Regions from separate parts of the Dermacoccus sp. UBA1591 genome, predicted to be linked through region 1. Evidence: riboswitches for the same ligand, from Rfam matches in the RefSeq annotation. Region 1 holds a riboswitch; the other holds the start of a gene.
The links. Region 1 has a riboswitch for S-adenosylmethionine ahead of B2284_RS02820 (MetQ/NlpA family ABC transporter substrate-binding protein). Riboswitches for the same ligand answer to the same signal wherever they lie in the genome.
Positions count from the first base shown of each region.

Region 2: linked by a shared signal. The riboswitch ahead of metX (homoserine O-acetyltransferase MetX) and the one ahead of B2284_RS02820 (MetQ/NlpA family ABC transporter substrate-binding protein) in region 1 are both predicted to bind S-adenosylmethionine.

Region 1 is NZ_DCNR01000024.1:6,520-10,726, forward strand. It holds gene B2284_RS02815 (methionine ABC transporter ATP-binding protein) at 1-760, opposite strand, end outside; gene B2284_RS02820 (MetQ/NlpA family ABC transporter substrate-binding protein) at 757-1,764, opposite strand; SAM riboswitch class IV at 1,943-2,054, opposite strand; gene B2284_RS02825 (neutral/alkaline non-lysosomal ceramidase C-terminal domain-containing protein) at 2,267-2,650, shown strand; gene msrA (peptide-methionine (S)-S-oxide reductase MsrA) at 2,718-3,365, opposite strand; gene B2284_RS02835 (GNAT family N-acetyltransferase) at 3,519-4,207, shown strand, end outside.
Region 2 is NZ_DCNR01000112.1:4,786-8,992, forward strand. It holds partial or broken gene B2284_RS12835 (sigma-70 family RNA polymerase sigma factor) at 1-195, opposite strand, end outside; gene B2284_RS12840 (universal stress protein) at 499-861, opposite strand; gene metX (homoserine O-acetyltransferase MetX) at 931-2,103, opposite strand; SAM riboswitch class IV at 2,138-2,246, opposite strand; gene B2284_RS12850 (hypothetical protein) at 2,336-3,274, opposite strand; gene B2284_RS12855 (EcsC family protein) at 3,546-4,207, opposite strand, start outside.

The DNA.
Region 1 (4,207 bases):
CCTTCGGCGCGCCGAGGACGTCGACGGTGCGCCCGGACTCGACGATGCGGCCGGCCTCGAGGACGACGACGTCGTCGGCGAGTTCGCGCACGACGTCCATCTCGTGGGTGATGACGACGATCGTCACGCCGAGCTCGTCGTTGACGCGGCGCAGCAGCGCGAGGACGTCCTTCGTCGTGTCGGGGTCGAGCGCGGACGTGGACTCGTCGGCGAGCAGGATCTCCGGGTTCGTCGCGAGCGCACGGGCGATGCCGACGCGCTGCTTCTGCCCGCCGGAGAGCTCGTCGGGGTAGGCCCACGCCTTCTCGGTGAGCCCGACGAAGCTGAGCAGCTCGGTGATGCGCGCCTCCTGGCGCGCCTTGTCCCAGTCGGCGACCTCGAGGGGGTAGGCGACGTTGGCGTACACCGTGCGCGAGCGGATGAGGTTGAACTGCTGGAACACCATGCCGATGCGACCGCGCAGCTCGCGCACCTGCTTCGCGGACAGCGACGCGAGGTCGACGCCGTCGATCTCGACGTGGCCGCGCGTCGGCGTCTCCAGGCCGTTGATGAGACGTACGAGGGTGCTCTTGCCGGCGCCGGAGAAACCGATGACGGCGACGATGCGTCCGCGCTCCACCTGCGTCGTGATGCCGTCGAGAGCCGTCACCCGGCTCTTGCCGCGGGTGAACGTCTTGCCGACGTCGTGGAAGGCGACGGCGGGCGGGGTGGCACTCGCCGGCGCGGCGGCCTTCGTCGGTGTGGGGGAGGGGCCCGTCACTTCGATCCCTTCGCCTTGATCTGGGCCTCGAGGTTCGCGAGGATGCCCTGCACCTCGGAGGCGGAGTTGTTCACGAGGACGCTCGTGCCCTTCGTGCGCTCCTCGATGAGCTTCTCGACGCTCGGGTCGTGGTAGGCCTTGACGAACTTGGCGTAGTCGGCGTTGTCCTTGTCCGCGGCGCGCGCGACGACGACGTTGATGTACGGCTTCGACGAGGCCGCATGCGGGTCGTCCTTGAACAGGGCCTTGCTCGGGTCGAGCTTCGCGTCCGCGGCGAAGTTGTTGTTGACGATCGCGCCGTCGACGGACGGCAGCGCGGCCGCGGTCTGCTCGGCGTTGACCGCTGTGACGGTGACCTTCGAGGCGCCGGCTTCGATGTCGGCCGGGGTCGACAGCGAGGTGCCACCACCCTTGAGCTTCAGCAGTCCGGCGCTCTGCAGCAGCAGCAAGGCGCGTGCCTGGTTCGTCGGATCGTTGGGGATGGCGATCTTGCCGCCCTGGGGGAACTGGCCGACGCTCGTGTGCTTCTTCGAGTACAGCGCCAGCGGGACGATGTACGTCGCCCCGATGGGCGTGAGGTTCTGCTTCGCCTTGGTGTTGTAGTCGGCGAGGAATTGCAGGTGCTGGAACTGGTTGAGGTCGACCTGGCCCTCGGAGAGCGCGGGGTTGGCCTGGGTGTAATCAGAGAAGTTGACCGGTTCGATGTCGAGGCCGTACTTGTCCTTGCCCACCTTGACGAGCTGGTTCCAGTACGGGTCCGACGCCTCCGTCGTGCCCACCTTGAGGTGGGTCAGCTTGTCGTCACTGCTCCCGCCGAGCACCTTGGCCCCGATGCCGGCGGCCAGCGCGACGACGAGGACGCCTGCGCCGATCGCGACGTACTTGCCGGTGTTGTTCTTCGGTTTCGGGGGCAGGGCGGTCGCGCCGTTCTCGGCGCTCGTGGCGTCATGCGTGGACGAGGCGGGCGTCGAGGTCTCGTCGGCGGGGGTGTGCTTGTCGGTCATGATCTCTCCTGGTGAGGCGGCAAGGATGCGAATGCGCGGAGCTGGCGCGGATGCGCGGAGTCAGCGCGAAGGCGGGGGCGCCGGGGTGGGGCGCGGTGCGCGGTGTCGTGCGGGGCATGCCTTTCGGGGCCTGGGCAGCGCAACGGAAGGCTCACGAGGATGCCGTCACGTTGGGTGCCGAGCGTGCTTGCCGCGTGGTCGACGCGGCCGGGTCATCACCTGGAGCACCCCGCCACGCGTGTGAGGGTTGCCGTCCGACCAGCCAGGGCTTTGCATCGGATCTCTTGACCAGCAGCGAGATTAGAGCCGCGCACGACAAAGCGTCAAGTTGTGGCACTGGAGATGAGACGTGGGCGAAGATTGTGACGTGCGACACGCGGCGTGGCTGATGCGGCGTCTTTCGCCGTCGAGGCTCGGGTGAGTGATTTCTTCACACAGCTTGGACGATCGTCTAGGTGGGTGATGAGTGTGACGTCGGCCACGCGCCGAGGGCCCCGGCGTCGTGTTCGACGACGCCCCACCCGGGCAGCACTTCGGTGACGTCCTGACTCAGCCGGACGCCACACGCTCGGCTGGTTCGAGCGTGCGGGCGGTCTTCCGCGGCGGCCACCCGAAGAATGACTTCCGCACGATGGGCACGTTCGTCAAGGTGCAGCGTCAGGTCGGCTCGTCGTGGGTCGACGTCCTCGACGACCACGACTGGGACACCGCGTACGTCTGGTCGCGCGAGGGCGTCTCGTACTCGCGATGCACCATGGAGCGGCGCATACGTCGCGGCACGCCCGCGAGCACGTATCGCCTCGTGCAGCAGGGCAACTGGAAGAACGGCTGGAACGGCAAGGTCAGTGCCCATACCGGAACGAGCCGGGCCTTCCAGGTGCGCTGAGACGGCCGGTGCGCCGCGGTGGCCGGTTGATCGGCCGCCGGCTCAGCAGCCGCCGTGCATGTCGTCGTCAGCGTGGCGGGAGGACATCCGTCTGCGCGGGCAGGTCGGCGACGCCGACGGGGCACGTGACGCCCTTGAAGCCGTGGTTGCAGTAGCCGCCGGGGTGCTTGGACAGGTACTGCTGGTGGTACAGCTCCGCCGGCCAGAAGGGGCCCGCCTCGTCGGCCGGGCGCATCTCGGTCGTGATGGCGCCGCGGCCCGCGTCGTCGAGTGCCTCTTGGAAGAGCGCGGACGTCTCGCGGGCAGCGCGCTCCTGCTGCGGCGTCGTCCAGTAGATCGCCGAGCGGTACTGCGTGCCGACGTCGTTGCCCTGCCGGTTCGCGGTCGTCGGGTCGTGGTTCTCCCAGAACGCCTTGAGAAGCTCGCGTTCGGACACGCGCGACGGGTCGTAGGCCACCATGACCGTCTCGGTGTGGCCCGTGCCGCCGTCACAGACGTCCTCGTACGTCGGCTCGGTGGCGTGGCCGCCCATGTACCCGACGGCCGTGGTGACGACGCCCGGAATCTTCCAGAAGATGCGTTCGGCGCCCCAGAAGCAGCCCATCGCGACGTACAGGGTCGCCGAGCCGTCGGGCAGTTCGGAGAACATCGGCACGTCGAGGACGTCGTGCAGGTCGCTCGCCTCGGGCGTTCGGGTGTGCTTTCGAGTGAACATGAGGTGCCTTTCCTCGGGTTCCGAGACAACACCGCCGGCGGTCGAGGCATTCCGGCCCGAGCCTCCGCCGGCATGAACGGGTTGTCGCACGATCCAGGCGGACGCGCCGAAAAACCGGTTGCGTACGCAGCTGGTGCTGAGTGCAATGTCGCCATGCGCATTCGTCAGATCGGCCCGTCCGACCCGCTGTTCGACGCCTGGGCGCAGGTGTTCATGACGGTGGGCCACGAGCAGTGGGGCAAGCACACGACCGCCTACCCCGCCGACGAGCTGCGCGCCATGTGGGGCAAGGAATCCGAGACGCGTCATGCGTTCGTCGCCGTCGAGGGGGAAGCCTCGTGTGACGACGACGCCGTTGGGGGAGCAGCCGACATCCAGGATGATGGCGTGGACACAGCAGCTGGCGTCGTCGGTGCCGCCGAGCTCGTCCTGCCGCGCCGCGACAACACCCACCTCGCGTTTCTCCACCTCGACGTGCTGGCTCCCGCGCGACGACGGGGTGTCGGCTCGGCGCTGCTCTCAGCCGCGGAGGAGATCATGCAGGACGAGGGACGTACGACGGTCCTCGTCGAGACGCAGACGCCCGTCGGCCAGCCTGACGCCGGAGGCGCCTTCCTCGCTGCCCGAGGGTTCGCTCAGGCCCAGAGGTGCGTGCGCAACGCTCAGCGTCTGCCGGTCAGCGACGCCGTCGCCGCACAGATGCGTGCCGCCCTCGCGTTCGACGACGAGTATGTCGTCGAGACGGCCGTCGACGACCTCCCGTCGCAGTGGCTCGAGGAGCGGGCCCGTCTCGGAGCGATGATGTCGACCGACACCCCGCTCGGTGACGTTGCGATCGAACC
Region 2 (4,207 bases), on a different contig from region 1:
GATCTCGATGCCCTCGGCCCCCAGCGCCTTCAGCACCGCCTTCTGCTTGGCCATGGAGATCTTCGCTTCTTCGAGGGCGGTCTTCAGCACCACGCTGTCGACCGTGCCGCTCGCGCGCCCCTGCTCGAACAGAGCAATGACCGCGGGATGGTCGATGTCCGCGGGAAGCGCGGGGGTCTGAGCCGTTTCGGACACTGAGGTCACCAACTACCTTCCGAGAGTGCACAACGCATCGGGCAGGCGCAATCGCGCGCCGAGCGCTTCGTACGAGGGAAGAGACGAACCACGGGGGCGGGATCCGACGAGAGCCGGTTGCCCGAGACTCACCTGAGCTCGCCTGGCACCGTGGTGCCTGATTCGATCCCCCGCGTCGCTTCTTTCACCATTATAGAACTCTGGGTCGAGAACCGCAGAATCACGGGGTTCAACGCCCCTGCGTGCGCGGGTGTTCCCGACCTGACGCAAGCGCGTCAGGCCGGGGTTGGGAGCAGCGCGAGATCAGTGCGCTGTGGGCTTGACCGCGAGGACGGGGCACGGCGCGTCGAGCAGCAGCCGCTGAGCGCTCGAACCGAGGATCAGCTTGCCGACGGGCGTGCGGCGACGCAGCCCGATGACGAGCAGCGCCGGGTCGAGTTCGGCCACCTCGTCGAGGATCACCTCGACCGCGTCCTGGCCCTCCTCCACCTGCACGACGCGGCCGCCGACCGCGTCCGCACTCTCCTGCGCGGCAGCGCGCGCGTCGTCGCTCGGGACGGTCGAGACGAGTACGAGCGGGCGCCCCAGCACACTCGACTGACGCACGGCCTCGGCCACCGCGGCCTCACCCTCCGGGCCCGGAGCGAAACTGACGACGACGGACATGCGCAACCCCTGTTCTGCGACTGTGGCGATCGGCTCACACGCTACCCGAGGTGCCGCGAGCGCCCGCCGTCACGCCACGGGACGGACGCGGCCCGCCTCGGCCGTGAGCGGCCGAGCGATGACCTCGCGCACGAGCGCCGCGATCTGGTCGGCCTCGATGAGGAAACCGTCGTGACCGTGCGGCGAGTGGATGAGACGCAGCCGTCCGCGCCCGTGAGCCCGGACGATGTCGGCGGAGGCACTGACCGGGAACAGCCGATCGGAGTCGACCGCGGCGACGACGAGCTCACCCCCGAACACCCGAAGCGCAGGCTCGATGCCGCCGCGGCCGCGGCCGACGTCGTGCGTCGCCATCGCCTGCGTGAGCCGCACATAACTCATGGCGTCGAACCGCGCGACGAGTTTCGCGGCGTGGTGCTCGAGATAGCTCTCGACGGCGAACAGGCCGCCGTCGAGCGTGCGGTCCGCTCCCTGCGACTCGCGCCCGAACCGCTCCTGCAACTCGTGCGCGCTGCGGTAGGAGGTGTGCGCGATCTGGCGGGCGAGCCCGAGCCCCGACGTCGGGAAGACGCCCTGCTCGAGGTAGCCGCCACCCCGGAAATCCGGGTCAGCTTCGATTGCCCGCACCTGCGTGTGCCCCCACGCGATCTGGTCGGCGCCCGCCGCCGCGCAGCTCGCGACGACGAGGGCGCGCTGCACCCGATGCGGGAAGGTCGCCACCCACTCCGCGGCGCGCATCCCGCCGAAGGAGCCGCCGATGACAGTGTGGAAGCGCGCGATGCCGAGAGCGTCGGCGACCCGCGCCTCGGCGCGCGCCTGATCCCTGACGCTGACGTGTGGGAAGCGCCCGCCCCACACCCGGCCGTCTGGTGCGAGCGACATGGGGCCCGTGCTGCCGCGACAGCCGCCGAGCACGTTGATCGCCACGACGAACAGCTCGTCGGTGTCGAGGGGCGCGCCGGGGCCGATGAGACCAGGCCACCACCCCGCCGTCGGCTGCCCGGGGCCGACCGGCCCGACGACGTGCGAGTCTCCGGTCAGGGCGTGCTCGACGAGGACGGCGTTGCTCGCGTCGTCGTTCAGCTCGCCCCAGCACTCGTACGTCATGACGACGTCGGGCAGGGCGGCGCCGTTCTCCAGCGTCAGGGTGCCGATGTGGACGGCACGTGCGTGCGGGTTGAACCCGTCGTCGGTGAGGGGCGCCGCGGGGTCGGCCACGGCGAGGCGACGGTGCGAAACCATGACGTCCTCGATTCCGAGGTGGGTCGCAACCCACCTCTCGCGCTTGCCGCCCACGGGCGGCCCTGTCGTCACCCGGGGCACCCCGCCGCGAGGGAGGGTTGCCGCTCAGCAAGCCGGGGCTTGTGTCGCTGAAACTCTTGACCTGCGACACAGTAGGCGGCCCTGCCCGCGGCTTCCATCGCCCGCGCGGCGACGTCCACGATGTGGCGCGCTCCCACAACCGGCACGCTCGTCAGGCGACGGAACTCTGCCGAGCCTTCGTGTGGAGCGCACCGACGGCCTGCTCGTACGACAACCCCGTGCCTGTGATGTCGCGCAGCAGTTGCCCCAATGACGTACCCCCGATGCGCAGCGACGCCGCGGCGCACGCACCGGCTCCCCGCAGGTCGCCTTCGCGCCAGGTCGCGGCGGCCTCGAGGGCCTTCCACGCGGCGCGGCCGTGGCGCGGCACGAGCGGCAGCCAAGTTCGCAGGCACGCGCTCGTCATCAGCGGGCCCGTCTCGCCGAGCGGCATGCCCGGGCTCAGCAGACGGAACAGTTCGGGTGCGACGCACAGGAGGATCTCATCGCGCGTCGGGCCGTCGACGACAGCGTCGGCGAGCACCTGCAGGTCGGCGCTGCGGGAGCGTCGCCGGGTGCCCGACGCGGTGTCGGGGACGTCGCACAACCGTGCCCAGGCGGCTCGGACGTCGACGACGCTGGGAACGGGGCGCGCGGTGGCGGCCATGGCCTCGCCGCCGCGGCGGACGTGGCGAAGCTGCTCGCGGGTCTGCTCTGACAGGGACGGGATCTCGTGGATCGCGCCGTCACAGCAGCCGAGCTCGCATTCGATGGCCCACCAGTGCTCGTCGCTGGCACCGAGGACGTGGTGCAGCGGCACGCGGCGCTCGATGCGTTTCGCGAGGGCCGCGATGTCGACGCGGCCCGGCTCGCAGCGATAGGCGATGGCGATGGCGGCCTGCGCACCCATCGTCGCGCGCCGCTCAGCGACGACGTCGAGCATGTGCGCCGTCTCCCCGTCGCACGCATCGTCCGCCCAGCCGAGCACCCCCGCGAGCGCACCGTCACGTTCGAACAGGACGATGACGGCGCCCGCCCCCTCGGAGCCGACGAGATCGGGAAGGCCTGCCACCAGGGCGCTGAGGCCCTTGAGTCGTGTTGTTGTCTTCATGCCCCCAGCGAAACCCATGACGCCACCCGCGCGCTGACCACGAGCCACAAACCTGTGGACGAGGCATCCTGCGGGCCGCGAAACGGGCCGTAGCCGTCACACCTGTGGGTGAGTGGGCCGTTCGAGCAAGGCCAGGCGGGGGTTCGCGGCCCCCAGATCGTCGCCCGGAAGCCCGTTGATGCGCACGGACGACACATCGCCGAACCGGCCCGGACACGCCGAACGCCACCCGTCGAAGACGAGTGGCGTTCGAGGTGGAATCAGGGAGACGTCAGGCTGACGGCGGGATCTGCGCGACGAAGTCGCGACGCGCCGACTGGGCGATCTTGCGGATGAGGACGACATCGAGGCCGCCACCGATGAAGCCGCCCGCCACGGGGATGAGGCGCGGAATGCGCGTGAGGAAGCGACGCCCCACCTGCGAGCCGAGACGGAACGCAACTGACTTGTTCACGACGGCGAGCGCCGCCGGCGGCAGCTTGCGCGTGGCGACGTTCGTCGCGACGCCACCCGTCATCGGGCCAAGGCCCTTGAGGACCTGCGTCGCGTCCGCACCGATGAGGTCGAGCAGGATCGCCGAGCGCACGGCTGGGTCGTCGACGTCGTGACCGTTGATGGCGGCGATCGCCGCGACCATGCGCGTCGCGACGGTGTAGAAACCGATGACGTTCGCGGGCAGTGCCACGGGGAGCGTGACGAAACCGCCGAGGTTGGTGAGGAAGCCGTTCGCGCCCGCGAGCTTCGTGTGTGATGCGACGACGTCGTCCATCGCCGCTTCCTTGGAGCCCGCCTTCTTCATCGCCTCGTCGGCGACGGCGCGGGCCGACTTGAACGTCGCCACGCCCCCGATGCCCACCGAGATGAGGTGCTGCGCCAGGGTGTTGGCCGTCGAGTCGAGCATGCCCGACGATTTCTCGGGGGCTGCAGGAGCCT